DNA from 2 places in the Streptococcus pasteurianus genome. Region 2 is predicted to be linked to the other one. Evidence: predicted binding sites of a transcription regulator. Region 2 holds the regulator's gene; the other holds the start of a gene.

Region 1 (16,147 bases), 720 kb from region 2:
ACTTCCTGATATCATCGATTTACGTATTGAAAAAGAATTAACGTCAATTTTGGGTAATGGATTTGCCGTGATTTACTTGGCTTCGCAGATGTTGGTAATTCGTTCCAACGACCGTGGTTACTTGGTTGGTTCGCGTGGTTCGGTTGGGTCAAGTTTTGTGGCAACCATGATTGGGATTACCGAAGTTAACCCAATGCCACCACATTATGTCTGTCCAAATTGTCAGCATTCAGAATTCATCACCGATGGTTCTGTCGGTTCTGGTTATGATTTGCCTGACAAGGATTGCCCAGAATGTGGCACACGTTACAAGAAAGATGGACACGATATTCCGTTTGAAACCTTCCTTGGTTTTGATGGCGACAAGGTTCCCGATATCGATTTGAACTTCTCTGGTGATGACCAACCGTCAGCTCACTTGGACGTTCGTGATATTTTTGGTGAACAATACGCCTTTCGTGCTGGAACCGTAGGTACGGTGGCAGACCGTACTGCTTACGGATTTGTTAAAGGTTACGAGCGTGATTATGGCAAATTCTATCCAGAAGCAGAAGTGGAACGCTTGGCACAAGGTGCAGCTGGCGTTAAACGTACGACTGGACAACACCCAGGTGGTATCGTTGTTATTCCAAACTACATGGATGTGTATGATTTTACCCCTGTTCAATACCCAGCGGACGATTTATCAGCAGAATGGCAAACCACTCACTTTAACTTCCACGATATCGATGAAAACGTCTTGAAACTTGATATTCTCGGTCATGATGATCCGACCATGATTCGTAAATTGCAGGATTTATCTGGTATCGATCCTAAGGATATTCCAGCTGATGACCCAGACGTTATGGCGCTTTTCTCAGGCACAGAAGTGCTTGGTGTCACCCCTGAACAAATCGGAACGCCGACAGGAATGCTTGGTATTCCAGAATTTGGGACAAACTTTGTTCGTGGTATGGTTGAAGAAACTCACCCAACAACATTTGCCGAATTGCTTCAGTTATCAGGGCTTTCTCATGGTACCGACGTTTGGCTAGGAAATGCTCAAGACTTGATTAAGGAAGGAATTGCTACGCTGAAAACCGTTATCGGTTGTCGTGACGACATCATGGTTTACCTCATGCACGCAGGTTTGGAGCCAAAAATGGCCTTTACTATTATGGAACGTGTGCGTAAGGGAATGTGGCTTAAAATCTCTGACGAAGAACGTAATGGATACATTGAAGCTATGCGAGAAAATAATGTGCCCGACTGGTACATTGAATCTTGTGGTAAAATCAAGTACATGTTCCCCAAAGCCCATGCGGCAGCCTACGTTTTAATGGCGCTTCGTGTAGCTTACTTTAAAGTACATTATCCGATTTACTACTATTGTGCTTATTTCTCAATCCGTGCTAAGGCCTTTGACATTAAGACAATGAGTGCTGGGCTTGATGCGGTGAAAGAACGCATGGCTGATATTTCTAATAAGCGTAAGAATAACGAAGCTTCAAATGTTGAAATTGATTTATACACCACACTTGAAATTGTCAATGAAATGCTCGAACGTGGTTATAAATTTGGTCAACTTGACCTTTACCGTAGTGATGCAATCGAGTTTATCATCGACGGTGATACTCTTATTCCACCGTTCGTAGCGATGGACGGTCTTGGTGAGAATGTTGCTAAGCAAATTGTTAAAGCACGTACAGAAGGAGAATTCCTCTCAAAAATGGAACTCCGCAAACGTGGTGGCGTTTCAGCCACATTAGTTGAAAAAATGGACGAAATGGGAATCCTCGGCAATATGCCAGAAGATAACCAATTAAGTCTATTTGATGATTTCTTTTAAGATAGAAACTTAACTAGGATAGAAACGAACAAATTGCTTTCAGAAAAACGGACGTGGTTTGTTCGTTTTCTTATGACATTTATAAAGGAATTTTTAAGGAGACGAAATGGCGAATTTCAAAAATAATGCTGTAAAATCAATGGTTGTGATGCGAAAAGCTTTTCGCACGATTGATGCTAGAGTATCAGAGTCGTTTAAAGTTGACCATTTGACACCGACTCAATTTGGTGTTTTAGACGTTCTTTATGCCAAAGGACCGATGAAAATCGCAGAACTACTAGACAGTATGTTGGCAACTTCTGGCAATATGACGGTTGTCATCAGAAATATGGAGAAAAAAGGTTGGGTGACACGTACCACTTGCCCTCACGATAAACGAGCCTATCTAGTTGGATTAACAGAGCAAGGATGCCAGGTCATTGAACACGCTCTACCGCTTCATATTGCTAAAATTGAGGAAACTTTTTCAGTGCTAACAGAGGACGAACAAGCAGAACTCATTCGACTTTTGAAAAAATTTAAACCTTGTGAGCAAAATAATTTACAAAATCAAAAATAAAGTGTACAATGGCAGCATATAAAAAGCACTATTTAGTGATAAATGATACTTTGATTTCTTTAAAATTAATCATTACTAAATAAATAACCTTTTTAAGGAGACTAATATGAAAAAAGTTCTATTTGTTGTTGGCTCATTACGTAGCGGTTCATTCAATGCTCAATTCGCTAAAAATGCTGAAAAAGTGCTTGAAGGAAAAGCAGAGATTAGCTATCTTGATTGGTCACAAGTACCAGTCTTTTCACAAGATTTAGAAGCTAATATTCCAGCAGCTGTTCAGGCAGCTCGTCAAGCTGTTTCAGAAGCTGATGCTATCTGGATTTTCTCACCTGTTTACAACTTTGCTATCCCAGGTTCTATGAAAAACTTGCTAGACTGGTTGTCACGTGCTATTGATCTTTCAGATCCAACAGGTCCATCAGCAATAAACGAAAAAGTAACTACGGTTTCTATTCTTGCTAATGGTGGTCACGAACAAGTAGCAGAAAGCTATCGTGCCTTGCTTCCATTCATTCGTACACAATTTGTCGATGAAATCACAACGACACGCGTAAATGATTCAGCTTGGGCAGATGGTGTGTTCGTTCCAACAGAAGAAGTTCTTGCAAACCTTGACAAACAAGCTCAAGCCCTTCTATCAGCAATCGACTAAGTCAAGTCATATAAAAAGCTCATTGTCAGCCGTAATAGTTGATAATGAGCTTTTTTATATTGGGGATACATCGAAATATCAAATTGATGATATGAACAACTATATTCTATATCAAATTATTAATTAATGGAGAGTAGTGTTGTTTTTTTGCCCGACAAGGAACAACACAATTGCCACGATTCCAGAGACAAAGCCACCAATGCCAGCGATAACACCGATTATGGTGACAGCGCTAGAGATAATACCATGGGTACCTATGCGACTTAGCAAGCTAATCAGGTTAAGTGACAACCAACTCATTGCCGTCAAAGCAAGGGACAAGAGTAACATTTGATTATGTCGTTCTAATTTCACCATAAACTTTCCTCCTCAAGAGCTTTCTTTGTTTGAATAGTATTATTTATTGCTAATACTAATAAGCTAACTATATCACAATAAAGGCGTGACTTACGATATTCTCAAATATGAAATTTATTTCCCCAAAAATCTCATATTTGAGAATAAATATATACTTTTAAATGAAGATGTTTTTTTATTACGAATGGTTTTGCTAAAATGGTATTTAAGCTCACCTTAGCCACAAAAAAGCTCATTGTCAATTTCTGCGAAAGACAATGAGCTTTTTGTTTTATTCGATAATTAGCATACCTTTTTTAATGGCAAATGGATTTTTCTCATCGATTCGATCGTAGAACATGATACCGTTGGTGTGGTCGATTTCGTGTTGAACGACGATTGAATTATAACCTTTGAGTTTAATGCGATGTTTTTCACCATTTTTATCAAAGTAATCAACGGTTACACGCGAGTGACGAACCACATAGCCTTCGACAACACGGTCAACAGACAAGCATCCCTCACCATCAGCAAGCGCAGCATCTTGAACAGAATGTGCCACAACTTTTGGATTGTACATGACTTCTTGTAAGCTATAAGCATCTTTTGGTGGATTACCGTCTTTGTCCTCAGGATTTGGAACGAGAACAGCAATGATGCGTTTTGAAATGTCTAATTGTGGGGCTGCTAGACCAACACCACCACGCAAGCCCATTTTTTCAGCTGTCACAGGGTCTTGTGAGTTTTTCAAGAATTGCAACATTTTTTCGCCTAGAATAATTTCTTCATCAGACAAAGGAAACGTTACTTCTTCGGCAACCGCACGAAGTGTCGGATTGCCTTCACGAATGATGTCATCCATATTGATTAAATGACTTGGTTTTGCTAATTTTTCAATAACTGACATATTTTCTCCTCAATTTATTCTATAATAACAATATAGCACAAAAATGCGGAACGAGAAAGTTAAAGGCTTAATTAGTGATTTTTAGGTCAATCAATTGTGTCATGTCTTTGATGTAATAATAGGGTCTGCGTTTTTCGATGATTCCTGTATCAATCAGTTCATGAATGACACGCAGTAAATGACGGTAGCTGACGCTAAATGAATCAGCAAGGCTTGTCAATTCTAATTTGAAAACACCTTTTTCCTCGATAGCCAAGATATGCGTTGCTAGGCGTTCTTTCAATGTGTAATTTAAATTCGTTGATGCGCGAATATTTTGCTCGTAGAGAGATTGTGCTAAGCCCTTGCTCAAGTTTAAAAGTAGGGCATTGTCAGAAAGCAATTGTTCACGAATACCAGCTAAAGGTAATTGGATAATGAGAGTATCCTCAAGAGCGATGACAGATGATACGACAAGCTGGTCTGTTAATAACTCGATATCACCAATTAAGGTTGGCTTTTCTTTAATGTCAAGAATGTGTTCTTTTCCGTTAAAAAGTCGGCGAACGATTTTGAGTTTTCCATTGGCAAAGTAAGAGAGTGCTGTTAATGATTCGCCTTGATGACAAATGGCATCCCCAGCAGATAGTTGCAAGACTTGCAATTTATCAAAATAATGAGTAGGGAAGATTTTTTCTAGCTGATATTCTTTAATATAGGCTTCTAATGACACGTATATCTCCTTTTAATTGTGACAAAAGTCATATTTTTATGCGTTAACTTTGATTATACTTGATTTGATGAAAAAAACAAGTAAGGAGTTCGTATGAAAGCACTTTTGGAGAAACTTAGTCTTTTGTCGCTGTCTCTTATGTTGGTTTCGACCTTTTCGACGTCAACAGCTCTGCCGCAAATGATTTCAACTTTTCAGCAACAAGGCTATGCTGCAAGTCAGGTTGAAATGCTGTTTTCCATTTCCTCTTTTGCCATTATGGGAATGTTGGTGATAAATCCATTCTTGGACCGTTTTCTGTCAGAACGCAGCAGTATCATTTTAGGGCTGTCATTCATTGCATTTGGTGGAAGTTTGCCTGTTGTTGGCAAAACGTATGCGTTGGTTGTCGTCTCACGTGTGCTTCTAGGAATGGGAATTGGTCTGATTAACGCGCGTGCGATTAGTATCATTAGCGAAAATTACCAAGGAAATGAGCGCGCACAAATGCTTGGCTTTCGTGGGTCGTTTGAAGTGTTAGGCAATGCTTTTTTAACAGCTCTGGTAGGCTTTTTAGTGCCGTTTGGATGGTCATGGGCGTTTATCGTTTATCTTTTTGCCTTACCTATTTTACTGTTTTATTTGCTGTTTGCTCCAAAACGAGCCGTTGTAGCGGAAGTGGCTAGCCAAAAAACATCAGCTAAATTTACGAAAAAAGATATTGTGTATATTGTCGGATTGTCTTTATTGGCAGGATTTGTGATTAATATTAATAGTGCTAATAGCCTTAGAATTCCAGTTATCGTTGACCAACTGCACCTTGGAAGTCCACGCCAAGCTAGTTTAATTTTGAGTGGCATGATGTTAATGGGAATTCTCTCTGGTATTTGCTTTGAAGGCTTATTAGCACGATTTAAGAAACAGCTGATAATTGTTTCCTTGCTTCCATTTGCCCTTGGGTTGTTTATGCTTGGTGTGGCACACAATCTCTGGTTAATGCTTATCGGAACAATGCTTTCAGGGTTCTGGTACAGCATTGTGGTTACAAGCGTCTTTAGCAATGTGTCAAATAAAATATCGCCACAATTGATTGGACATGCGACAACTTTGGTTCTGTTATTTTGTAATTTTGGCGGAGCTAGCGCAGCCATTGTCCTCAGTCTTTTTTCAAAAATCAATCCACAACCTGGTTTTGCCTTTGTGATTTATGCTATTATTAGCCTAATAATCAGCCTTATCTTGATGTTTAAAACACGCTTTTTAAGTCAAAAATGATACAATAAACCTATGAAAATGATACAAAGGTTACAATTACTAGAACATCTAACACCAACAGAACAGATTTTAGTAGATTATTTAAAAGAAAATCCAGAAGAATTTATTGGTTTAAAACCAAAGGAAGTCTCAGATAAACTTTTTATTTCTGTTTCGACCATTTACCGCTTGATTAATAAGCTGGGATTGCGTGGGGTCAATGACTTGAAATTACTTTTGCGAACAGATCTCCAACAAGGTCAAAATCACCAAGTCTCAGATATTGATTTTCCAATTTTAGAAACGGATACGCACTATGAAGTGATGTTGCGGTTAAAAGAGGTTTATGAGCGAACAATCGAGGATACCTTGGGGTTAGCAGACCCAGAAACGTTGGTTTTTGCCGTTGAAAAAATGTCAAAAGCAAACATCATCGACATTTATACTTCATCAGCGAATTTGTATTTTGCGGAGAATTTTCAATTTCAAATGCAGGAGATTAATCAGCTGGTGACGGTACCAAAAGACGACTATATCAAGAGTTTGACAGCGACAAACAGCGATAGTAGTCACTTGGCTTTCGTGATTTCGTTTGGTGGTCGTGGCTCTTCAATGGAGGCCTTTTGCAAGATATTGAAGAAAAATCAGGTACCTATTATTCTCTTGACATCAACACAAGGAAATCCCTTGACAGCTTATGCTGACGATATTATTTACATGGCTTCTTCTGAAAATCACTACAATAAGATGTCGTCATTTTCGACACGAATGACCTTACTTTATTTGTTAGATAGTTTGTACTCTTTGTATTTTCAATTAAATTACGACCAAAATTTGGCATTCAAATTGGAAGCTTACGAGCGAATGACCAAAACGAAAAAAGAATAAAAACTTGGTAACTACTCCTAATCCCTATCTGACTAGGATTTAGCCCAAGCTTTTTTGTTTGCTATAGGTGAGATTCGCAAATGCTGGATAGGTAATCTGCCCATAGCAAAGTCTATTAAACGGTCAATTCTAAACGATTCCCTTCGGGGTCACAAATGACGGATTCGTAGTAACCGTCACCAGTTGTTCGGGGTTGACCTAAAACATGATAGCCATCGTTTTCAAGCTGTGCCGTTAACTGATCAACGGTTTCTTTACTACCAAGTGAAATGGCTAAATGAGCAAAGCCAAGACTCTCATCAACGCCTTCAGAAATGTCCTCGCGATGACACAATTCCAATCGAGCAGCATTGTCAGGGAAGCTTAAAAAGTAGGAAGAAAAACCTGTTCGTGGATTGTGATAGCGTTTGGATGCCGTTGTTTGAAAGTATTTAGCAAAAAACTCTTTCATCGTTTCTAAATCACGTACCCAAACACCGATGTGTTCAATTTTTATCATTTCTATCTCCCGTTTAATCAAATGGTAAAGTAATCTCGTAACGTTTCAGCGATACCGTCCTCGTCGTTAGAAAGGGTAATAATATCGGCAATATCTTTCAATTCTTGCACAGCGTTTGCCATTGCTACCGCAGTTCCAGAATAAGTCAGCATACTAGCATCGTTTTGTCCGTCACCAAAAGCAATCATATCCTCTGGTTGATAACCAAGCGGTGCTAAAACAGTATCCAAGGCTTTTGCCTTGTCGATTCCTTGAGCAGTAAATTCATAATAAAAATCTGCCGTAAACATTGAACTGAGTTTGCCTTCAAATGGTGCAGCAATTTCTTTGTAATGTGTAGCAAGATAATCGCTACTGCCAGCCAATAAGATTTTATTGAGCGGGAAATCAGCAAAGGCAGCCAAATCACGCTTTTCAGCTAGCAAATATTTACCGCCACGTGATTCGTATTCAATGATATTAATGTCTAGATTCTTTTTCTCCCAGTGAATCATGTTGTTATAGACATCGTTGACGTACATATAATCCCCTTTGCTAATCATTGGGATGACATCAAATTGTTTCACGTGTTCAAGAACTGCTTGTCCTTCTTCAACTGTCATGGTTTGATTGAAAAGAATATCGCCAGATTCACAATCCACTACCACAGCGCCATTATAAGCCACTAAAAGCCCGTGGTGCTTGTCCATTGCTAATTCTTTAGCAAAATCCTGCATACCACTTACAGGACGACCAGAAGCCAAGATGAGACGTGCTCCTTGTTCTTGAGCGGCTAAAAGAGCTTCTTTTGTTTTAGGAGTGATTTTTTTCTCGCTGTTTGTCAATGTTCCGTCAATATCCATGATAATTAAAGATTTTGTCATAAGAGTTCTCACTTTCTTGTTGTTTGATTTCAGTATAGTTGATTTTGGAAAAGATGAAAATAGCTGAGTGTTGTTTAGAATGTTCTTGTCATTTTTTCTGACGTTCTTGATAAATTTTTGAAAAAAGTTTTTCAAACAGATGACTTCCAAACAACTTTTAGATGACCTTAGCTAAAAACATTAAAAACCTTTGACAAAAGCAGCAGTAATCTGCTACAATAAGGACTGTCGTATGACAAGTAACTTTTTCTTGGTTGTAGGAGACGCCAAAAACCTACGACTCGGATGAAGCAATATAAAGGAGAAAAATATTATGGCAATCTCAAAAGAGAAAAAAAATGAAATCATTGCTCAATACGCACGTCACGAAGGTGACACAGGTTCAGTTGAAGTTCAAGTAGCTGTTCTTACTTGGGAAATCAACCATCTTAACGAGCACATTAAACAACACAAAAAAGACCACGCAACTTACCGTGGATTGATGAAAAAAATCGGTCACCGTCGTAACTTGTTGGCATACCTTCGCCGCACAGACGTTAACCGTTACCGCGAATTGATCGCATCACTCGGACTTCGTCGTTAATCAGACGCCCAAGTCAACTAAAAGCTTCTTGGATTTTTCCAAGGGGCTTTTTTGTATTTTCCAAAATGATTTCTCTTTAAAATGGTAAATTTCACAAAAGATGAAAACAAACAATAATAACCTTGAGATGATTAAATAAAATGAGATAATCGTGTCAAAAGTGATAAAAAAATTAATGGAATAAGGTTTGTGGCGTTTTATTTGTATTCCCTTACAATGCTTTTATAATAAAAATGAAAAAGCTTACAAAAAATACTTGACTTTTTTTGAAAAAAGTTTAATATAGTTGGTGAAGAATATCACAATGATTGATAGTTGAAGAACTTAACCTTTGATTTTGTGTAGTGAAGAGAGTTTTTTGACCTCTGTTGAGGTTTTAGACGACTATACAGGCTTTGTTTTTATCTTGGTGTCATTCATTCATTGTTCTTCTTAAAAATTGAGGCACTTATTTTAAGGGTACTTATATGGAGGTTTTCTTAATGGCTAAAGCAACAAATGCAGATGTAAAGAATAACGAGTTGAGCGCTGAAGAAGTAGCTCAGCAGTACACAGGGGCTCTTGTCGATAAAGCTCTTGAAGCTGAGCGCGTTTATGCAACTTATTCACAAGAACAAGTTGATAAAATTGTAGCAGCTATGGCTCTCGCAGGTTCTGAAGCTTCGCTAGAATTGGCAAAAGAAGCACATGCCGAAACTGGTCGTGGTGTCGTTGAGGATAAAGATACTAAAAACCACTTCGCAACAGAATACGTTTATGAACGTATCAAAAATGAAAAAACAGTTGGCATCATTGGTGAAGATAGGGTTTCTGGAAGTATTCAAATTGCAGCCCCTCTCGGTGTTTTAGCAGGTATTGTCCCAACAACAAACCCAACATCAACAACAATGTTTAAAATTTTGGTGGCGTTGAAAACACGTAATGCCATTGTTTTTGCATTCCACCCACAAGCACAAAAATGTTCAGCTCATGCAGCAAAAATTCTTTACGATGCTGCGGTGAAAGCTGGTGCTCCGGAAAATATTGTCCAATGGATTGAAACACCATCAATCGCTAACACAACAGCCCTTATCCAAAACAAGAAAATTGCTTCTATTTTGGCAACTGGTGGACCTGGTATGGTAAATGCAGCCCTTAAATCAGGTAACCCATCAATGGGTGTTGGTGCAGGTAATGGTGCTATCTATGTTGATGCAACTGCTCATATTGACCGCGCTGTGGAAGACTTGTTGTTATCAAAACGCTTTGATAATGGTATGATTTGTGCGACTGAAAATTCAGCAGTCGTTGAAGCGCCAATTTACAAGGAATGGTTGCAAAAAATGCAAGATAAAGGTGCTTACTTAGTACCTAAGAAGGACTACAAGAAAATTGAAGACTTTGTTTTCAATGACAACCATGGTGTAAACGGTCCTGTTGCCGGAATGCCAGCAACTTGGATTTGTGAACAAGCTGGTGTGAAATTGCCAGAAGGCAAGGACGTTCTCTTGTTTGAACTTGACAAGCAAAACATCGGTGAAAAACTATCATCAGAAAAATTGTCTCCACTCCTTTCAGTGTACAAAGCTAAAGATCGTGAAGAAGGTATCGAAATTGTTGAAGCGCTTCTTGATTATCAAGGTGCAGGACACAATGCCGGTATCCAAATTGGTTCACAAGCAGATCCATTTGTAGCAACATATGGCGATGCCGTGAAAGCATCACGTGTCTTGGTTAACCAACCAGATTCAGTCGGAGGTATCGGTGATGTCTATACAGACGCACTTAAAGCCAGCTTAACACTTGGAACAGGATCATGGGGGAAAAATTCATTGTCACACAATCTTTCAACTGGCGATCTCTTAAATATCAAGACTGTTGCGAAACGTCGTAACCGTCCACAATGGATTCGCTTACCAGAAAAAACTTACTACGAAAAGAATGCTATCTCATATTTGCAAGATGAATATGAACCAATGCAACGTGCTTTAATTGTAGCAGACCCAGGTATGGTTCAATTTGGATTTGTTGACACTGTCCTTGCTCAATTGGCATTGCGTGATGAAAAAGTCGCAACATCAATTTACGGAACAATCAAACCAGACCCAACTCTTGGACAAACAATCGAAATTGCAAAACAAATGCGTGATTTCAAACCAGATACAGTCATTGCAATTGGTGGTGGCTCTGCTATTGATGCATCTAAAATTGCACGTTTAATTTATGAAGTTTATCTTGACCGTGGTGATGAATTCCTTGATAGTTATGATGCTGTTAGCGAATTTTTCCTTGAATTGCAACAAAAATTCATTGATATTCGTAAACGTATTGTGAAATTCAAACATCAAACAACAACACGCCTTTTCTGTATCCCAACCACATCTGGTACAGGTGCTGAGGTGACACCATTTGCGGTTATTACTGATGATTATACACACGTGAAATACCCACTTGCTGATTATGAATTGGTACCACAAGTTGCTATTGTTGATCCAGAATTTGTTATGACTGTGCCAAAACGTACAGCAGCTTGGTCAGGATTAGATGCTTTGTCACATGCTCTTGAATCTTACGTATCAGTTATGGCATCTGACTTTACACGTCCATGGTCTCTTGAAGCTATCAAGTTGATTATTGAAAATCTTGAAGATGCTTATAACTACGATCCTAAGAACCCAACACTTCGTGGTGAAAAAGCTAAAGAAAACATGCATTATGCAGCAGCTATTGCTGGTATGGCATTTGGTAATGCTTTCTTAGGTATCAACCATTCACTTGCTCACAAAACAGGTGGTGAATTTGGACTTCCACACGGTTTAGCTATTTCAATCGCAATGCAACATGTTATCCGCTATAACGCTGTATCTGGTAATGTTAAACGCTCAGTTTACCCACGTTATGAAGAATACCGTGCTCAAAAAGATTACGCAGATATTGCGCGTTATATTGGTCTTAAAGGTAAAGATGATGCAGAATTAGTTGAAGCACTTTGCGATCGCATTGATAAATTGATGCATGCTGTTGACGTTGAACCAAAACTTTCTGCTAATGGTGTTACAAAAGAAGCCTTTGATGCAGCAGTTGATCGTTTGGCAAGTTTGGCATATGATGACCAATGTACTCCAGCAAACCCACGTCAACCATACATTTCAGAATTGAAACAACTTTTGATTGATATGTTCTAATATTAGTTGTTTAGTTAGCAGTCAATACCATAAAAGCCTCCATTTGGGAGGCTTTTATGGTACAATAAGGGTATGATATTTGGAATTTTAGCATTTTGTTTTATTTTAATGGGACCGCTAGGGTTGATTTTTCTTGGTTTGAGTTTGTCAATTGGTCACCGTTGGAAATATATGTGGCTTTTGTCACTAGCATTCGGAATTGTGTTTTTAAGTTCCTTTATTTTCATGGCAGAACAAACAATTGTTTTTTTAATACTGATGATACTAGGTTCTTTTGGAATGGGATTTACTTGCCCGAATCGATTTAGCAAACGGAGTCGAATAGCTTTATTTGTCGTGGCTATTTTGGTTTTGGTATTTTATCTAATCGTCTTTTGGATAATTAGTGGAGTTCTTTCAAATATTTCTAGTGGGACAACGATTTAAAGGAGAATATTATGATTTGGTCATTAATTGTCGGATCGCTTATTGGGATGATGGCTGGTGCAATTACCAATAGAGGAGAGTCTATGGGTTGCATTTACAATATTTTTGCTGGTTTAGTTGGTTCTTTTGTTGGTCAAAGTTTATTTGGCTTTTGGGGACCATCGTTAGCTGGTATGGCAATTTTACCATCGATTTTAGGAGCTATCATTGTTATTGCAGTCGTTGATTTATTCTTTGGCAAGTAAAACAATGATATATTTTGGTAAGAAGTAGTTGTCAACTGACAACTGCTTTTTAGTATTCTTAAAAAACTATGCTACAAGCTCTGCTATTTCCCATAAAATGTGATAAAATGATAGAGATACGTGGTTTTATGCAAAGACGAGTTTATAAGTCTTTTACAGACTGGTTTTTGTAGAAAACGGACGTATCAAAATAAAATATCAGAGGAATAAATATGTCAAAACAAACTTTTGAAACAACTTTTGCTGGCAGACCACTTGTTGTTGAGATTGGTCAAGTTGCTAAACAAGCCAATGGCGCTGCTGTGGTACGTTATGGTGAATCAACCATTCTTAGTGCAGCTGTCATGTCTAAGAAGATGTCAACAGGTGACTTTTTCCCACTTCAAGTTAACTATGAAGAAAAAATGTATGCAGCTGGAAAATTCCCTGGTGGTTTCAATAAACGTGAAGGACGCCCAACGACTGATGCGACTTTGACAGCGCGTTTGATTGACCGTCCGATTCGTCCAATGTTTGCAGAAGGCTTCCGTAATGAAGTTCAAGTGATTAATACCGTTCTCTCTTACGATGAAGATGCTAGTGCGCCAATGGCGGCTATGTTTGGTAGTTCACTTGCTTTATCTATCTCAGATATTCCATTTAACGGACCTATTGCAGGCGTTCAAGTAGCTTACATTGACGGTGAATTTATTATCAATCCGTCAGCTGCACAAAAAGAAGCATCACTTCTTGAGTTGACTGTGGCTGGTACAAAAGATGCCATTAATATGGTTGAGTCTGGTGCCAAAGAATTGTCAGAAGACATCATGCTTGAAGCGCTTCTTAAAGGGCACGAAGCTGTTCGTGAACTGATTGCTTTCCAAGAAGAAATCGTCGCAGCTGTTGGTAAAGAAAAAGCTGAGGTTGAATTGCTTCAAGTTGACCCAGAATTGCAAGCTGAAATTATTGCAGCTTATAACGCTGACCTTCAAAAAGCAGTTCAAGTTGAAGAGAAAAAAGCGCGTGAAGCAGCGACAGAAGCTGTGAAAGAACAAGTCATTGCTGTTTACGAAGAACGCTACGCTGACGATGAAAATTACGAAACTATCATGCGTGACGTTGCTGAAATCCTTGAACAAATGGAACATGCGGAAGTCCGTCGCTTGATTACTGAAGACAAAATTCGTCCTGATGGTCGTCGTGTTGATGAAATTCGTCCATTGGATGCTGAAATTGATTATTTACCAAAAGTTCACGGTTCAGGTCTTTTCACACGTGGACAAACACAAGCATTATCAGTTTTGACCCTTGCTCCAATGGGAGAAACACAAATTGTTGACGGTCTTGACCCAGAATACAAGAAACGTTTCTTACATCACTACAATTTCCCACAATATTCAGTTGGTGAAACAGGACGCTATGGCGCTCCAGGTCGCCGTGAAATCGGTCATGGTGCCCTTGGTGAACGTGCTCTTGCGCAAGTTCTTCCTAGCTTAGAAGAATTTCCATATGCAATCCGTCTTGTAGCTGAAGTATTGGAATCAAATGGTTCATCTTCACAAGCTTCAATCTGTGCGGGTACTCTTGCTCTTATGGCTGGTGGTGTACCAATCAAAGCTCCAGTAGCAGGTATTGCCATGGGATTAATTTCAGACGGTAGCAATTACACAATCTTGACAGACATTCAAGGTCTTGAGGATCACTTTGGTGATATGGACTTTAAAGTTGCTGGTACACGTGAAGGAATTACAGCGCTTCAAATGGATATTAAGATTGAAGGAATCACCCCTCAAATCTTAAAAGAAGCTCTTGCTCAAGCTAAAAAAGCTCGTTTTGAAATCCTTGATTTGATTGAAGCAACTATCCCAGCACCACGTGCTCAATTGGCTCCAACAGCACCAAAAATTGATACAATCAAGATTGACGTTGATAAAATCAAAGTTGTCATCGGTAAAGGTGGCGAAACGATTGATAAAATTATCGAAGAAACTGGTGTTAAAATCGATATTGACGATGAAGGAAATGTATCTATTTATTCATCTGACCAAGCTGCAATTGACCGCACAAAAGAAATCATTGCTGGTTTAGTTCGCGAGGCTAAAGTTGGTGAAGTTTACCATGCCAAAGTTGTTCGTATTGAAAAATTCGGTGCGTTTGTTAATCTCTTTGATAAAACAGATGCCCTTGTTCACATTTCAGAAATTTCATGGTCACGTACGGCTAATGTTTCTGATGTTTTAGAAGTCGGTGAAGAAGTCGATGTTAAAGTCATTAAAGTTGATGATAAAGGTCGCGTTGATGCTTCAATGAAGGCTTTGTTACCACGTCCACCAAGATCTGAGAAAGAATACAAAGAACATTCACCATTTGGTGGACACTTGCGTGATCGTAAAGAAAAGCATGACAAAATCGACTGATTGTCTGTCTTAAAGATCATTCTTTATAATTTTGGAGTTTTATCATGACAAATACAAATGAACTTGATATCCGTTTGCGTGCCTTTATTAACGCACCAGACAATTTTTTAGATAGTGTTGCTCTTGTTAATGCCTTGCATAACAACTCTGTCTTAGCCAGTGATCAGCCTTATACTCTTGAAATTGATGGGCAAAAGGTGACACCTGTTTTTTCAGACAAAGATGACCTTGAAACATTTAAAACAGAACAAGCTAGTGCTCTACAACAAAATTGGGTGGAACGTTCAACGCTAGATGTTTTGAGAGAAGTTGTTGAAAAAGGATTGACAGGACTTGTTTTTAACCTCAAAAAGACAGGTGATTTTGGCAATTCAACCATTTTTAAAAGCAGTGAATTGATTCAATTTTTGAATGTTTACACAACTATCCTAAACAAACTCATGGGAGAAGAAAATCTCGCCGCAGATGTTTTGGATAAATATTATTTAGTACCTGCTTTTGTTCACCCACGTGATGACAAAAGTTTTAATCGCATGTTTCCAACAATGTCAACACCAGAAGGCAAAAGCTATGTGCCTGCTTTCTCAAACCTTCAAAGTTTTGCTAAATGGTATAACCACAACGATTTTGGTTTGCCATTCCGTAAAGCACAAGGAAGTGTTTTAACGTGGCGTTTGGCAGATATTTACCAACCAGGACATGGCGAAAATGACATTGACGAAACCGTAGGAGTTGCGATTAATCCATTTGACGACCAACAAATCTTAGTGGATTGGTCTGAAATTGACGAAGACGAATAAAGGAAAGGAGAAGATATGGGTTGGTGGAAAGAAACCATAGACATTGTTAAGAAAAA
Region 2 (16,147 bases):
TCAAACAAAAACTAATGATATAAAACGCATTCCTTGTACTATACCATTGTATAAAAAATTTTATATTATATTCTATTTTGATATTTCAAACTAAGAGTTAAAATCAATGATATGAAAACCACACCAATCAGAAAGAAAATTGCATTACGACTACCGGTAACCGCACCATTAGCTACAGAAGACATTTCGCCTAAGGTAAAAATTTGTGAAACAACTGTTGTCGAAATTGCACCGGAAAATTGTTGAAATGTATTGAGGATGCTATTTCCATCGACAAATTCTTCATCGCTTAATTTAGACAAAGTTGTTGAAATGATATTACTTGCTGCAATACCAACTCCCATCATAATCAAAATATCCAAAAATAACAGTTGGATAACCGAAGCCTTGATAAACATTATTACCATCATTAGAAGGCCCAAGAATGTTATCAAAACTCCTGTAATAATAGGTTTAAAAGCACCGATTCTATCCATAATAAATCCAGAAATTGGGGATAAAATAGCAACTAGTATAGCGCCAGGAAACATGAACAATCCCGCTTGAGTAGAAGTTTGCCCTAAAACTATTTGAAGATGATTGGGCAGAATAAAAGACAATCCTAGGGAAACCATTTGAAATCCTAATACACCGTACATCAAAAAAACGAAAGTTTTATTCTTAAAAACATGCAAATTAAGTAGGAGCCCTTTTTGATTAGATACATAAAATAGAATGAATGCTATCATACATAGAATAAGCAAAAATATTGATAATTGCTCAATTGCAAGTAGTAAAGAACCTAAACCAACTCCTAGAAAAACAAAAGCCAGAATATTGAATTGACCATTTTGTGTAACCTTTATATGTGGAATTGAACCGATACCAACCAATGTGGAGATCAAAAGAATTGGTATTAAAAATAGAAATATGGACTTCCAACCAAATGCAGTTAACATTATTCCTCCGTAAGTTGGACCAATCGCTGGTGCAAAAGAGGTAGTCATCGTTGCAATTCCAGTAATAAAGCCACGACGTTCAATAGGAACATGGTGTAAAATAATATGAAATAGCAAAGGTAATGCTACACCTGTCCCAATTCCTTGTAAAATACGCCCAAGTAAGAGCATCCACAAATTCGAAGCAAGGGCATCAAATATCAAGCCTGTTATAAAGAAAAGATTTGCGCTAAGAAAAATCTGATGCTCTGAAAAGTGACGAATCAAGTATGCTGACAACGGAACAATAATAGCTACCGCCAACAGATTTCCAGTAGTTACCCATTGGATAACTGTTGCATTAACACCAAACTCTCTCATTAATACTGGAAAAGTTACATTCATTGAAGTTTCCACAAGTACTCCAGCAAATCCCAGTATTGCTGTGGTTATAATTGCTGGCAAAACATTCCATTTACGTTTATTCTTCATAGATATCAATCGTTTTTACTCTTATTAACCCTTTCTATATTTTCCAAAATACGTTCTAATTGTTTTTCGAATAACTCAATTTCTTGTGGCTCGAACCCTTGATAAAAATTTTTACCAACCTCTTGGCTAACTTCATAGCCAAGAGCAACTTGTTCACGACCAAAATCCGTTAAAGAAAACAATTTTTTTCGTCCATCTGTTGGGTGCGCGACACTCCTAATCAAAGACATAGTTTCGAGCTTTTTTAGCATACTCGTTAAAGTGTTGTTAGCAAGTCCAGAATACTTGGAAATCTCACTAGCTGTTAAATCATCACCGAAATCACGTAATGTAGTCAAAATTTTCCCTTGCTCTCCAGAGTAAACAGCTTCTGTCTTACTCAGCAGCTTATTGAAATACCTTCCATTCAATAACGTAATATGTGTCATCAAATATGAGCCTCTAGCAAATTTATCCATTTATTCTTATATTTATATTAGCGGGTAGCTCCCGTCAGTATAAACCCTTTCTTTCATTATTTTTTAGATTTGTTTTATACTTAGTTCAGCGCTATAGATTAGTATCATTTTTCAATCGCTTAGATTTTTTATTTCTATATAGAACTTTAGTTGGATTTTACTATATAGAAATAAAATGTCAAGTATTTTTTCTTATACATAGTAAAAAGGATTTGGAAATTATTTCCAAATCCTTTTTACATCATATAAAACTTAGTCCCTTATTAAATTAATCCCAATTTTTCAAAGGCATTATAAAGTCCGTCTTCCTCAACGTCATCGGTTATCATGTCTGCCATAGCAAGAATTTCTGGACCACCATTTCCCATTGAAACACCAATTTCACAATATTCTAACATTGGAATATCAACCTTGGCATCACCAAAAGCAATGGTATCCTTTTTATCAGCTTGCAAGTGTTCTAAAAGAACATCGATTGCGTGTGCTTTGGTAATATCTTTAACACCGAGGTCTCCAAATAACGCCGTTTCACCACGACCACCCCATGTTCCAGCTTTTAAACTTGGAAAAGCTTTGGCTGAATCCAAATGGTCTTGGTAAGAATTAAGAATAAAGCTGACCTTATTCAAATCATCACGATACAATTCGCCACCATAAATCAAGCCATGAAGGGCATCTTCTGCTTCCATATGCTCAACTTCTGCCGCTGTTTTTCCTTTAGAAAACGCATATTGTCGCATTACTGGACGGGCAACTTCTTTAAAATTTTCCGAAGCAAAAAGACCATTATTTGATTCTAAGTAAAATTCCAACCCACGTTCGTGTAGCCAGTCAACAATGGCTTTGGCATCCTCTTTTGAAATCAACTGGTGCATGATAACCTTACCGTCATATTCAACGTAAGAACCATTGCCACCAATCATGCCATCAAGACCAATTTCCCACAGTTCAGGCTGCATTTCCGCACGACTACGCCCCGTGCAAACAAAGACATAATGTCCATTTTGACGCGCTTGTTGAATTGCTTTAACAGCCGACGCTGGCACGCGATTATGATAATCCACTAATGTTCCATCAACATCTAAAAAAATAATCTTACTCATCGTTTTCCTCCAACCTATCTTTGTTATCTATTATAAACAGTTTGTTAGCAAGAAGATAGTATGATGTTAGCGTTTTCTGATATTATCCTCTGAATTATCAAAACAATGCATGTGCAAGTCTCTCATAGCAGTTTACAAACAGTTTAGTTGTGCTTTTCTGACAAAATCGTTATGATTGATAACATGAAAGACATTAAAGCATTACTGGCTCATCTTCCCTACCGAGCTAGTTTTTATGATAACAATTTAAAGCTCATTTATAGCAACCATCGCTCTGACGGATCATTTTTCACAGAAAACGAAAGCGAGAAACTTCCTGAATGGATTTGGCAAAGTCTACATCAATCTCCAGAAAAAAGCCTACATTTGCAAATACCGACAGATAGTTTTGAAGCCATCTTAATGCAAACTTATCAGCTGATTTTAGACAATTCTAGTAAATCACTTGGTGTCATAACTTACATTCAAGATTTAAGGCCACTTCTGTCTAGTTATCTAAAAGAAACTAGTCAAGCCATCGTTGCTTGGTCTGATACCACATCAGGACCTTCTATTGGTAATGATTTATAGGAATGATAAAAAGAGCCATATGGCTCTCTTTTTTAATCTCGGTAAACGGGTTGTGGTCCAAAAGATTGGGAAACAGGCATTATTTCAATGCGATTGATATTGACATGAGAAGGTTGGCTTGTCACCCAAGAAACGGTGTTGGCAATATCTTCTGGTTTAATAGCATGTGCGCCATCGTAGAGTTTTTCAGCGCGTTCATCGTCGCCTTTGAAACGAACATTTGAAAATTCTGTTCCCTCGCAAAGACCTGGTTCAATATTAGTGACACGAATTTTAGTGCCTGCAAGGTCCGCACGCAAGTTCAATGAAAATTGTTTCACGAAAGCTTTTGAAGCACCGTAAACATTAGCCCCAGGATAAGGAACCGTACCAGCAGTTGACCCAAGATTGATAATCATACCAGTATTACGTTTAACCATATCTGGCAAAATTTGGCGGGTTAAATAAGTCAAACCAACGATATTCGTATTAATCATTGTCAGCCAATCTGAAAAATCTGCCTCGTATGCTTTATCCAAGCCAAGTGCTAAACCGGCATTATTAACCAAAATATCAATTTCTCGCCATTCTTTAGGCAAAGAAGCTAAAGCTTCATCGATAGCTTGTGTTTGTGAGACATCCATTTGAAGAGGGTAAACATTCTGTTCACCTAGTGCTGCTTGTAAGCTCTGCAATTTTTCCAAACGGCGGGCACTAGCAATCACACGATAACCGTCAGATACTAATTTCTCAACGATAGCTTTACCAAATCCAGCAGAAGCTCCCGTAACTAAAGCAATTTTTGACATATTTCCTCTTTTCTTATTAAGACAAGAAAGCCAGTCGGAAAAACCAACTGAGCTTTGTTAATTTTATTAATTATCGTTGCCATCAATAGCCTGAGCAGCTGTGATGATGGCTAATTTGTAAATATCCTCAGCACTTGAGCCACGTGACAAATCATTCACAGGCTTGTTAAGTCCTTGAAGAATTGGTCCAATAGCTTCAAACATCCCTAAGCGTTGAGCGATTTTATAACCAATGTTTCCTGATTGAAGGTCTGGGAAGATAAAGACATTTGCTTGTCCTGCAATATCACTATCTGGTGCTTTTACAGCTGCTGTCCCTGGAACAAATGCCGCATCAAATTGCAATTCACCATCCAAAAGAATGTCAGGGCGTGTTTCTTGGGCAATTTTAGTTGCTGTTTGTACCTTTTCAACTTGTGGCGCCTTAGCACTTCCTTTCGTTGAAAAGCTCAGCATTGCAATCTTTGGCTCAATATCAAAAATTTTAGCCGTATCCGCAGTATTCACAGCAATTTCAGCCAATTCTTGAGCAGTAGGGTCAATATTAATCGCACAGTCAGCGAACACAAGACGTTGTTCAGTTGTTTCACGGTTCATCAAGAATACCCCTGAAGTACGTGAAATACCAGGTTTCGTTTTGATGATTTGAAGCGCTGGGCGAACCGTATCAGCGGTTGAATGAATGGCACCAGAAACCATTCCGTCAGCCAAGCCAAGTTTGACAAGCATCACACCAAAATAATTGACATCTTGTAACAAACGCTCGGCCTCTTCTGGTGTCACTTTTCCCTTACGAATTTCAAGAAATGCTTCTTTCATTTCATCAAATTTATCGTATTCTGCTGGATTGATAAAGACATAATCTTGATCAGCGAAGCCAAATTTCGCAAGCAAAGCTCGAACTTCTTTAGCGTCTCCTAAAATAATTGGCTCAATTAACCCCTCAAATTTCAAACGAGCGGCTGCTCGAAGTACACGTTCATCATTTCCTTCAGGAAAAACAATTTTGAGGTTTTTACCAACAATTTTTTCCCGTAAGCTACCAAATAAAGATCGAATTCCCATATTTTTAACCTTCTATCTAATTTTGTTGTAGTTCCATGATAACGCTATCAAAATCATCTGTCAAGTTTGTAGTCTGAATTATCTCTTCATTTGTGTATGGGTTTACAAAGCGAAGATAATGGCAATGCAAAGCTTGACGTGTAATGCCATAATCCATACTTCCACCATACATATCATCTCCCAACAATGGAAAACCAATATGCGAAAAATGCACACGAATCTGGTGGGTGCGTCCCGTATGGAGACGAATATCTACCAAAGCTACCTCACCAAAACGCGCCACAACTTCGTAGCTCGTATGAGCATATTTGCCAGACGGATGCACACAACGTGTGATGATACTATCATCTGAACGAGCAATCGGTGCAATAATCTCACCTTTATCTGCTAATTCACCTTTGCCAGAAACCAAAGCATAATACCGTTTTTCAATGGTTTTATTTTGCAGTTGCTTATCTAATCTAGCATGTGCATAGCCATGTTTAGCAAACAGCATCAATCCGCTCGTATCCTTATCCAAACGTGTCACAATATGCACCTGTTTATTCGGATAATTTTGCTCTAAATAATAATATTTCACAAAATTAGCAATCGTATTGGAATGCAAAACACTTGGAATACTGGCATAACCATACGATTTATTTATAATTAAAAAATGCTCATCTTCATAAGCAATATTAAGATCATGTTTAACAGGAACTAACGTCTCGTGCTCTTCTTCATCAGGAATTTCAATGGTAACAACGTCACCAACGTTCAATAAATAAATGGCATTTTGTTCAACACCATTTACCCATATATTCCCACCTTTGAACTTCACTTTAGCTAATAATCCTTTGGAAACATCGTGACCTTTTAAAAATGTTTTTACTTTTGTTTGTCGATCAGCAACAAAATCAAATCTCACGACTCCAACTCTCCTATAAAGGCATCTGTTACGCGTTCCCAGAAGCTTGTATGGAACGGCGTCGCCACAAAGCTAATTTTTTTATTGTCAATGCAATATTCAATTTTAGACACATTTTTGTAATGCATCGTTTTATTATCGATTGAAATCGTGTAAACACCTTGACGCTTAGGAATAATTTCAATCTTATCTTTTTTGGGAACAATCACTGAAGACCCCAACGTGCGATAGACACGATTATTCAAACTAGAAATTTCTGCCAGCTGCAAGGCTTCCATTGTCGGATGCAAAATCGCACCACCTAATGATTTATTATAGGCTGTACTTCCTGTTGGTGTCGATACCGAAAGACCGTCACCACGGAAACGTTCTAGTTGTACGTTATCAATAACCACGTCCGCAACCATCGTTTTTTCAATACGTTTAATGGCTACTTCATTCAACGCACGCGCTTTAACCACACGCCCATCGTCCAAGGTAACTTTTGCCCTCAAAATAGGATAAGAAACCTTATGTCCCTTATCAGCATGCAAATTTTCGATTAATTTTTCAACTTCAAAATCACGATAATCCGTATAGAAGCCAAGGTGTCCTGTATGGATTCCGACAAAGCGTACTTTATCAAGATTTTTTTCATACATGTGAAACGCTGATAACAACATACCATCACCACCGATAGAAATGACAATATCAGGGTCTTTCTTAGATAAATAAAATCGCTTGTCCTCCTTGAAGGTCGCAAAAAGTTTTGAAGCAACTCGCCTACTTTGGTATTTTCCGTTTGCCACGATAGCTACTCGTGTCACTTTATCTGTAATATTCGTCTGTGTCATCGCTATTTCCTACACCATCACTTAATTTTCGACTTGCGGGATCAAATAAAAGCTGTGCTTCTCTAATATCCTCACGAATCTTTCTCATTTCTTCATCCAATTCAAGCGCAATTTTTGCTGTCGTTTCAAGGCGTTTCTTGATTTCATCTGGAAATTCACCCTTGTACTTATAATTCAATGAATGCTCAATTGTCGCCCAGAAATTCATGGCTAATGTTCGAATTTGAATCTCAGCCAAGACCGTTTTTTGACCATCTATCGTATCTACTGGATACTCTACAATAACATGATAAGAACGATAGCCACTTGCTTTCATATTATTGATATAATCTCGTTCTTGAACAATTGTCATGTCGTGACGACCACGCAAAAGAGCTAGAACTTCATCAACATCATCTACGAATTGAACCATAACACGAACACCTGCAATATCTTGCAAATCCTGTGCAATATTTTCAGGTTTAATCCCCCGAAGTTCCATTTTTTCCTTGATACTTTCAACTGATTTTACACGACCAGTTACAAATTCAATTGGAGAATGGCGATTTTGCTTACGAAACTGCTTACGAATACCACGTAGTTTAATCTTCAACTCCCCAACTGTCTGTATGTAAGGATCTAAAAATTTTTCCCAGTCCATCACATTTCCTTCCTAATGGACCTGTCACGAAAGACATGACCAATCCTTGTCAAAAAATTGACTTTTGTATAGAATTAATATAATAAACTAATTATACCATAAATCTAATGGTGAAAAAAAGGAAATTTATTTATGACACACCTTGAAATTGAGTACAAAACCTTACTCACTAAAGACGAATTTAATCGTCTCAATAATCAGTTTTCACACGTAGCACCAGTCACACAGACAAACTACTACTTCGACTCAGAAAACTTTGATATGAAGGCTAATCGTATGTCGTTACGTATTAGAACCTTGCCCAACCGTGCAGAAATAACACTAAAAATTCCAAAAGAAGTTGGCAACTTAGAATATAACTATAATTTGAGTGTTGCAGATGCTAAAGAAATCATCAAATCTGGAAAATTTCCAGATGTTGATTTTCTAAACCTTATCGAAGAGAACGGGGTTAAACTCTCAAGTCTTAAAAACTTTGGCAGTCTTACAACAACACGCCGTGAAACAATGACTAAAATTGGTCTAATGGCACTTGATAGCAACCAATACGCTGGTATTAAAGACTACGAACTTGAATTGGAAGTTGAAAATGCCGAACAAGGTAAGAAAGATTTTGACAACTTCTTAGCCGAGCATACTATCGATTTCAAGTACGCTAAAAGTAAAGTCGCTCGATTCAGCGCGACTCTAAAACGAATTTAAGGTGCTTTTTCATGAGAAAGTGCTGAATTATTTCATTTTTTTTGATAGAATATAAGTATTAATTTTAAAGGAGTTTATTTATATCATGGCAGAACATTACGCCGACAAACAATTCAAGCTTTTTTCTCTTTCTTCTAACGTAGAGATTGCACAAAAGATTGCGGACACAGTTGGTGTCCCACTTGGAAAAGTGTCAACACGTAAGTTTTCAGACGGCGAAATCATGATTAACATTGAAGAAACAGTTCGTGGAGATGATATTTACATCATCCAATCTACTAGCTACCCTGTTAATGACAACCTTTGGGAACTTTTGATTATGGTTGATGCTTGTAAACGTGCTAGTGCAAACACAGTTAACGTGGTTATCCCTTATTTTGGTTATTCACGTCAAGACCGTATTGCTGCATCACGTGAACCAATTACTGCAAAACTTGTTGCTAACATGTTGGTTAAAGCGGGCGTAGATCGTCTATTAACACTTGACCTTCACGCTGTTCAAGTGCAGGGATTCTTTGATGTTCCAGTTGATAACCTCTTTACTGTTCCACTTTTTGCTCAATACTACTGTGAATTAGGACTAAAAGGTGAAGATGTTGTCGTTGTTAGCCCTAAAAACTCTGGTATCAAACGTGCCCGTAGCTTAGCACAATACCTTGATTCACCAATCGCAATCATTGATTATGCAGAAGACGATTCTCACCGCGAAGAAGGTTATATCATCGGTGAAGTTTCTGGTAAAAAAGCTATCCTTATCGATGATATTTTGAACACAGGTAAAACATTTGCTGAAGCTGCTAAAATCGTAGAACGCGATGGTGCAACAGAAATCTATGCCGTAGCAAGTCACGGTTTATTTGCTGGCGGTGCTGCTGAAAGCCTTGATACTGCTCCTATTAAAGAAATTTTAGTAACTGACTCTGTCGCTACTAAAGAACGCTTGCCAAAAAATATTAAATATCTTTCAGCAAGTAAATTAATTGCTGACGCGATTATTCGTATTCACGAAAAATCACCACTCAGCCCATTATTCTCATATAACGCTACAAAGGATTAACTAATATATGATATATCTCGATAATGCTGCTACTACTCCTCTCATACCTTCTGTTATTGATGCAATGACAGAAGTCATGATCAACGATTTTGGTAATCCCTCAAGTATTCATGGCATTGGACGTCAAGCTAACCAACGCCTACGCTCGAGCCGCCAAATGATTGCCTCAGCCTTAAAAACTGATCCACGCCGCATTATCTTTACGTCTGGTGCAACCGAAAGCAATAATACTGCTATCAAAGGTTACGCCCTTGCTAATCAAGCTAAAGGAAAACACCTTGTCACTACTGCTATTGAGCATCATTCCGTTCTTCACACCATGGAATACCTGGAAAAACGCTTTGGTTTTGAAGTGACTTATCTAAAACCTGAAAATGGTCATATTTCTGCACAGCAAGTTGCTGATGCTTTGCGTGATGATACTATTTTGGTTAGCATCATGTTTGCTAATAACGAAACTGGTGATCTTCTTCCTGTTAAAGAAATTGGAGAACTTCTTCAAGATCACCAAGCCGCATTCCATATTGATGCCGTTCAAGCCGTTGGTAAAGTTGATGTCTTTCCTGAAGAAATCAAAGCTGATTTTCTTTCAGCTTCTGCTCATAAATTCCATGGACCAAAAGGTGTCGGTATTCTCTACTCAACACCACAGCATTTTGATAACTTGCTTCATGGCGGTGAACAAGAAGAGAAACGCCGTGCTAGTACGGAAAATATGATTGGTATTACCGGTTTAGCACAAGCTTTGTCTGACGCCATTGCTCATAAATATGAAAATTATCAACAAGTTCAAGAACTTCGTCAAGCATTCCTTGATGGCATTTCTGGTTTGGATTATTATATCAATGGAAGCCAACATAAAATGCCGCATGTTCTTAACATCGGTTTTCCAAATCAAAACAACGGCATTCTTTTAACGCAACTTGATTTAGCAGGTTTTGCCGTTTCAACAGGTTCTGCTTGTACTGCTGGAACGGTCGATCCAAGTCATGTTTTGTCTAGCATTTATGGTGACGATTCTCCACGTTTAACAGAATCTATTCGCATTAGCTTTTCAGAGCTTAATACAATCAGCGAAATCCAACAACTCGCTCAAAAACTAATAGAAATTGTAGGAAAATAAGATGGCATTTGAAAAAGAAATTACTTTAGAGAACTGTCTTTATAGTTATGCTATTAGCGATAACATCAAAAAATACACGCTTCGTGATACCACATTTTCACAAAATCGTATTGGAAACTACGAATTGACACGCTTGTTGGAAAAAGTACCTAATTCTGGTGATGGTTTCCCATTGAAAATTACGATCAACAAAGATTTGACAGGTTTTAAACTCAGCATTACTGATAAATCTGGTCTGCGTTTTGTCAATATCTTCAAATCTGAGGACAATAAAATCCTTCAAGAAAAATTTTATTTCTTAATGGACAGTCTTGTGGAACGCGATATTTTCACAAAAAAACGTGTTTAATAACCCTTTTAACTCTAAAAACGACTTAATATCTAACATTTTTTGTTAATTTAAGTCGTTTTTTCGCTTATTTCGTTAAATTTGTTTCTGTTTTCACAAACTTTTTGATACAATAGTATTAAAAAGTAAAAGGGAGATGATATTGTGACTACTGAGAAATCTATTCCTAAAGCAACAGCTAAACGACTCTCACTTTATTATCGTATTTTCAAGCGATTCAATACAGATAATGTCGAAAAAGCGAGTTCTAAACAAATCGCAGATGCTATGGGAATTGATTCTGCAACCGTACGTCGAGATTTTTCATATTTCGGCGAGCTAGGGCGTCGAGGATTCGGCTATGATGTCAAAAAATTGATGAATTTCTTTGCTGATATTTTAAACGACCATTCCACAACAAACGTTCTTCTTGTTGGCTGTGGAAATATTGGACGAGCTTTGCTTCACTATCGCTTCCACGATCGTAATAAAATGCAAATTTCAATGGCTTTTGATACTGATGACAATGAAATGGTGGGACATGAAACATTAGATGGCATCCCTATCTATGGTATCTCATCACTAAAAAAACACGCGCAAGAAGCTGGTATTGAAACAGCTATTTTAACTGTTCCAAGTTCAAAAGCTCAAGAAGTCGCAGATATACTGGTTGATGCTGGTATTCATGGTATTTTGAGCTTCTCTCCTGTTCACCTCAATGTTCCAAAAGGTATCATCGTTCAGTACGTTGATTTAACAAGTGAGTTGCAAACTTTACTGTATTTCATGAATCAATCTAATCAAAATAAATAAACTATCAAGTTAGCTTCAAAAACATTCTGGATACTTTCCTCTAAACGAAAGTATCTTTTTTATTGCTTACCATTTATTTTTTAGAATATATTTTATGAATGATTTTCTTCTACTGCTTTCTCATTAGCAATTCAAAGTGAACGACATTACAAAACATCTGTTTCTTCTCGGAAGCTGTAATATTGGTATTTTCCAATGACGATATGGTCAAGGCAAATAATACCAATATCTTCACAAGAGCGTTTCATTTTTTGAGTAAATCGCAGATCGTTCTCACTTGGCTCTGGGGAGCCTGACGGATGATTATGGACAATAATAACTGATGTTGCCATATTTTTGCATGCATAATAGAGAATTTCACGTGGTTCAGCAATCGAACGGCGAACAGAACCGATAAAAATCGTTCGTTGTTCAATGATTCGATTTTGCGTATCCAGATAAATAGCCACCAAATGTTCTTGTTTTTGGTCACTCAATTCTAACATCATTTTACGCGCTAGACGTTCGCTACTCATAATGCGTTCTTTTTGGATATATTCAGCCTTGCTAATGCGCTTTGCTAGTTCAATCATTGCTTTGATTTCAATTGATTTAACATAACCAATACCATTGATTTGTTGCAATTCTTGCAGGGATAGGTGTTGAAAATCAGCTAAGCTATCTAAATTTTTCAAGATTTGATTGGCAACTTCCAAAACTGGGGTTGCTTTTGTTCCTGTTCGTAATAAAATAGATAATAGTTCCTGATTGCTAAGATGCTCTGCCCCTAAGTCTCTCAAGCGTTCTCGTGGCAACATAGCATCTGCTTTCATTTCAATTGCATACATAATAAAAAGTACCTCCACTTATTTATTCGTAAGTCGAGGTACTTTTTCTAATGATTTTTCTTATTTTTTAAACGTAATGCGCAGTGTTGATAGTGTTTATAAAGAGCGCTATAACGTCCACGGTAATCTTTTTTCCACGGCTTGTCTCGTCCACAAAAATGTAAAAACACCGTATGTTCAATAACCCAATTTAAATTCCATTTACCAGAACTTCTAGTATAATAGAGAATATTATATCGCGCATCGTAATTATAAATTTGGTCAGGAATTTGCAAGGTTTGATGCCCATATAAGGCATTCAAGATGTCTTGGTCTGGCAACAACAAGAGATGATTATTTTGCTCAATATAATCTAAAATGTCTTGTCGGCGTACCGATTGACGAATAGCAACCAAATTCATCAAAAGGACGCCAGAATTAAAATACCCTTCTGCCTCAAAATTCCGTAAACGCAGTTTATTAACAAGTTCTGAAATATTGCCATCTGACGTATGGCTAGCAGCAGCATACAGTTTATCGCCTAAATTCAGCTTATATAAGGGAACAACATCATTCAAACACAAAATATCCGCATCAACATATAAAATCTTGTCCAATTCCTTTGGCAAATATTCATGAGCCAAAAGGCGATAATAAATAGTCTCAGGGTAACGGTCTGTCGTCGGAGCATCTTCAAATGCTTCCTCACCAACCACAACAGGCGTATAACGAACACCTAATTTTTGACAGAATTCCGAAATGTCATCATTCTTTTTTAACAATTGCTTTTGTAAAACATAAACTGCTAAGTTATGATTGCTACTATTTTGATAAATCGAATATAGCGTGACCATAAATTGCGAAACATAGCCATCATCGATTGAAAAGAGTAAATTGATTGTATCCATATTATCTCAGTTATCTAAGTTTGCTTGTTGGCGCTTAGCAACGTTGTCTTTAATGATTTGATAAAGACTTGCTGCTAAAGGTACAGCTACTAACATTCCAAGGATACCCCATAAAGCACCACCGATTGTGATTGCCATTAAGACCCACATACCTGGTAATCCGATTGAACCACCAACGACACGTGGATAAATGATATTACCTTCAAATTGTTGTAAAACAACCAAGTAAACTAAAAAGAGAAACGCTTGCGAAACGGATTGCGTGGCAATTAAGATAAACCCGATTGTTGCTCCAATATAAGCACCAATCACAGGAATTAACGCCGTAAATGCAACCAAAATACCGATTGTTGCCGCATAAGGGAAACTAAATAGAAACATTCCTGCTGCTGTCAAGCTCCCCAAAATCATCGCTTCTAGTGTTTGACCAACAAAGAAACCATGAAAACGTAGATGTAGAATATCTAAGACATAGTGAACTTTTTCAGCGTATGTGCCAAGATAGGTATCAATCAAAAGATTAAATTGACGCCCCAATTGTTCTTTGCTTGCCAAAACATAGATCGAAAAGACCAAGCTAACAAAAACAGTTAAAACAGTTGAAGCAATCGTACTAACCGACGTCAAAAGCCCTGTTAAAACAGACAACACTTGGTTTAAAATTTGCTGACTATACTCTGAAAAGGTTGAGGTAATATCAGATGAATTTCCAAAATAATCAAGTAATTCTTTGATAGCCTTATTATCACTAACTTCTTTAATAAAATTAGCAACGCCGGTCGTATCAATCTTCAGCAAAGAATTGATGCTTGAAATCAAATCAGGCAGGACAATCGAAAAAAGCCAGCTAATCAATAAAATAAAGGTCAAGTATGCCAAAATCATCGAAATCGCACGTTTGGCTTTCAAGAGTATTCTATTTTTGATAACGCGCGTGTAGAGCATCTCATATAAGCTCATGACAATGTTGACAATATAGGCAATTCCAGCACCAATTAAAAAGGGGAAGCTTGCCTTATAAATCGTTCCGACAATTGATGCACCATTACTCCAATAAGCTTGGATAGCATAACAAAGGACAAAGGCAAGTACAACATAATAGACTTGTTTTTTCTCGAATTTCATAACAGCTCCTAATTTTCAGTTGCTTTCATTATATCATATCAAAATTTATCGAAAAAACGAAATATCTACTTCTTTTAACCTGCTTTTTGCTATTCCTCGCTAACAATACTATTTATCATAAATTTGCCCACTAACGGGGTCAATGATTCTAATTAAATCATAAGTGTCATCCGTGATACTGTAATGAAAAATGCAACAATTTGAAAAATGCAATTCAGGGTGATTTTCTAATTTTAAAGCACTAAAAAAGCTCATAATTGCACCTGCATGGCTAACTGCTAAAATCGTTGCGTCATCGTCTGATTGCGACACTAGACGAAAAACAGTATCACTAACCCGTTCTCTTACCTGCGTTTCACTTTCACCGTCATATTTTAGGAAGAAATCACCATGTCCCTTTTGATTGGGTTCACGATTCGGATGTAAATACTCTGGCTTTCCTTCCATTCGACCAAAATTAAATTCTTTCAAGCCTTTGAGTCGTGTATAATCTGCACGTCCGCTCACAATTTCTAAAGTATCAGAACAACGTTCTGCGGTCGAACAATAAAGCTCATCAAAAGTAATGTGATGAGTATGAAAATAATCACGCGCTGCTTGAGCTTGCTGCTTGCCATTTGTCGTCAAGGGGGAATCACACCAGCCTTGAATCAACCCAAGTTGATTAAACAAGGTTTCTCCATGACGCATTAAGTAGAGTGTCTTAGTCATTCTCTTTCCTTTCAAAAATATACTCTTTTTCTATTGGATTATAGATTGATTGCACCATAATATCCTTACCGTCATAAGTCATTTTGAAAATGGCACAGTTTGCCAGACGTTTATTAGGAACTGGCGGATTCAGCGTAGCATGGCGGTAAAACTGGGTTATTGCCGCACCATGACTGACAAATAAGAGCTGGTCTTCATCACTACTTTGCTCTAAAACCTCACGAATGGTCTTAGCCATTCGTTCATAAACTTGAACATTGGATTCGCCACCATAAGCCACAAAATAATCACGGTAACCTGAACCATCTTCACGGTGTAAAGGTGGATTGAGGTATTCTTGGTGTGCTTCGTAAGAACCAAAATCCATTTCTTTTAGTCCTTTCAAACGAATATAATCCGTACGCCCCGTTGCTAATTCAGCAGTATCACAAGCACGTTCCTGCGTCGAAGAATAGACACGTGTAAACGTAATGCCCTCTTCTTTAAAATGTTGTCTAGCAGACTTTGCTTGCTCAATTCCCAGTTCAGTCAAGGGAGAATCACAAGCTCCTTGGATACGTCCTTGAAGATTAAAGCGCGTTTGACCATGTCGCATTACATAAAAAGTTTTAACCATTTTTAATCCCTTTCAAATGAATATGTCTTAAATGCCTTGGTTGGTAAAATCAGTTTTTGCAACTCTAACTGTTCTTGATGATATTGGAACTCACAAATAGCACAATTTGAAAAGCCAACTCCCTCTGGAAATTGAATACCGAGCTGCAGACAAATACCCCACATCGTTGCTCCATGGCTAACCAT

The links. The regulator Rex, encoded in region 2, represses fermentation and respiration genes when NADH is low (regulators of the CRP and FNR family bind a similar motif). The targets are predictions, from matches to a motif close to TTGTGAANTANTTCACAA.
Region 1: adhE (bifunctional acetaldehyde-CoA/alcohol dehydrogenase) is a predicted target of Rex. The motif match lies at 9,348-9,365, and genes of this name have one in related genera.

What each region holds. Positions count from the first base shown of each region.
Region 1 is NZ_CP039457.1:231,286-247,432, forward strand. Features, by position in the region: gene E8M05_RS01395 (PolC-type DNA polymerase III) at 1-1,828, shown strand, start outside; gene E8M05_RS01400 (MarR family winged helix-turn-helix transcriptional regulator) at 1,935-2,387, shown strand; gene E8M05_RS01405 (NADPH-dependent FMN reductase) at 2,494-3,039, shown strand; gene E8M05_RS01410 (hypothetical protein) at 3,163-3,396, opposite strand; gene def (peptide deformylase) at 3,668-4,282, opposite strand; gene E8M05_RS01420 (cyclic nucleotide-binding domain-containing protein) at 4,350-4,994, opposite strand; gene E8M05_RS01425 (MFS transporter) at 5,088-6,248, shown strand; gene E8M05_RS01430 (MurR/RpiR family transcriptional regulator) at 6,261-7,115, shown strand; gene E8M05_RS01435 (VOC family protein) at 7,231-7,614, opposite strand; gene E8M05_RS01440 (Cof-type HAD-IIB family hydrolase) at 7,632-8,477, opposite strand; gene rpsO (30S ribosomal protein S15) at 8,791-9,060, shown strand; gene adhE (bifunctional acetaldehyde-CoA/alcohol dehydrogenase) at 9,543-12,224, shown strand; gene E8M05_RS01455 (hypothetical protein) at 12,297-12,650, shown strand; gene E8M05_RS01460 (GlsB/YeaQ/YmgE family stress response membrane protein) at 12,662-12,895, shown strand; gene pnp (polyribonucleotide nucleotidyltransferase) at 13,108-15,291, shown strand; gene E8M05_RS01470 (SseB family protein) at 15,336-16,091, shown strand; gene cysE (serine O-acetyltransferase) at 16,107-16,147, shown strand, end outside.
Region 2 is NZ_CP039457.1:948,787-964,933, reverse strand. Features, by position in the region: gene E8M05_RS05155 (MFS transporter) at 66-1,409, opposite strand; gene E8M05_RS05150 (MarR family winged helix-turn-helix transcriptional regulator) at 1,415-1,867, opposite strand; gene E8M05_RS05145 (HAD family hydrolase) at 2,131-2,970, opposite strand; gene E8M05_RS05140 (hypothetical protein) at 3,142-3,540, shown strand; gene E8M05_RS05135 (SDR family oxidoreductase) at 3,573-4,328, opposite strand; gene pta (phosphate acetyltransferase) at 4,395-5,393, opposite strand; gene E8M05_RS05125 (RluA family pseudouridine synthase) at 5,410-6,300, opposite strand; gene E8M05_RS05120 (NAD kinase) at 6,297-7,133, opposite strand; gene E8M05_RS05115 (GTP diphosphokinase) at 7,108-7,773, opposite strand; gene E8M05_RS05110 (CYTH domain-containing protein) at 7,906-8,475, shown strand; gene E8M05_RS05105 (ribose-phosphate diphosphokinase) at 8,561-9,532, shown strand; gene E8M05_RS05100 (cysteine desulfurase family protein) at 9,540-10,655, shown strand; gene E8M05_RS05095 (DUF1831 domain-containing protein) at 10,657-11,004, shown strand; gene E8M05_RS05090 (redox-sensing transcriptional repressor Rex) at 11,149-11,796, shown strand; gene radC (RadC family protein) at 11,943-12,623, opposite strand; gene E8M05_RS05080 (glycosyltransferase family 8 protein) at 12,671-13,510, opposite strand; gene E8M05_RS05075 (AI-2E family transporter) at 13,517-14,635, opposite strand; gene E8M05_RS05070 (histidine phosphatase family protein) at 14,744-15,346, opposite strand; gene E8M05_RS05065 (histidine phosphatase family protein) at 15,339-15,962, opposite strand; gene E8M05_RS05060 (histidine phosphatase family protein) at 15,965-16,147, opposite strand, start outside.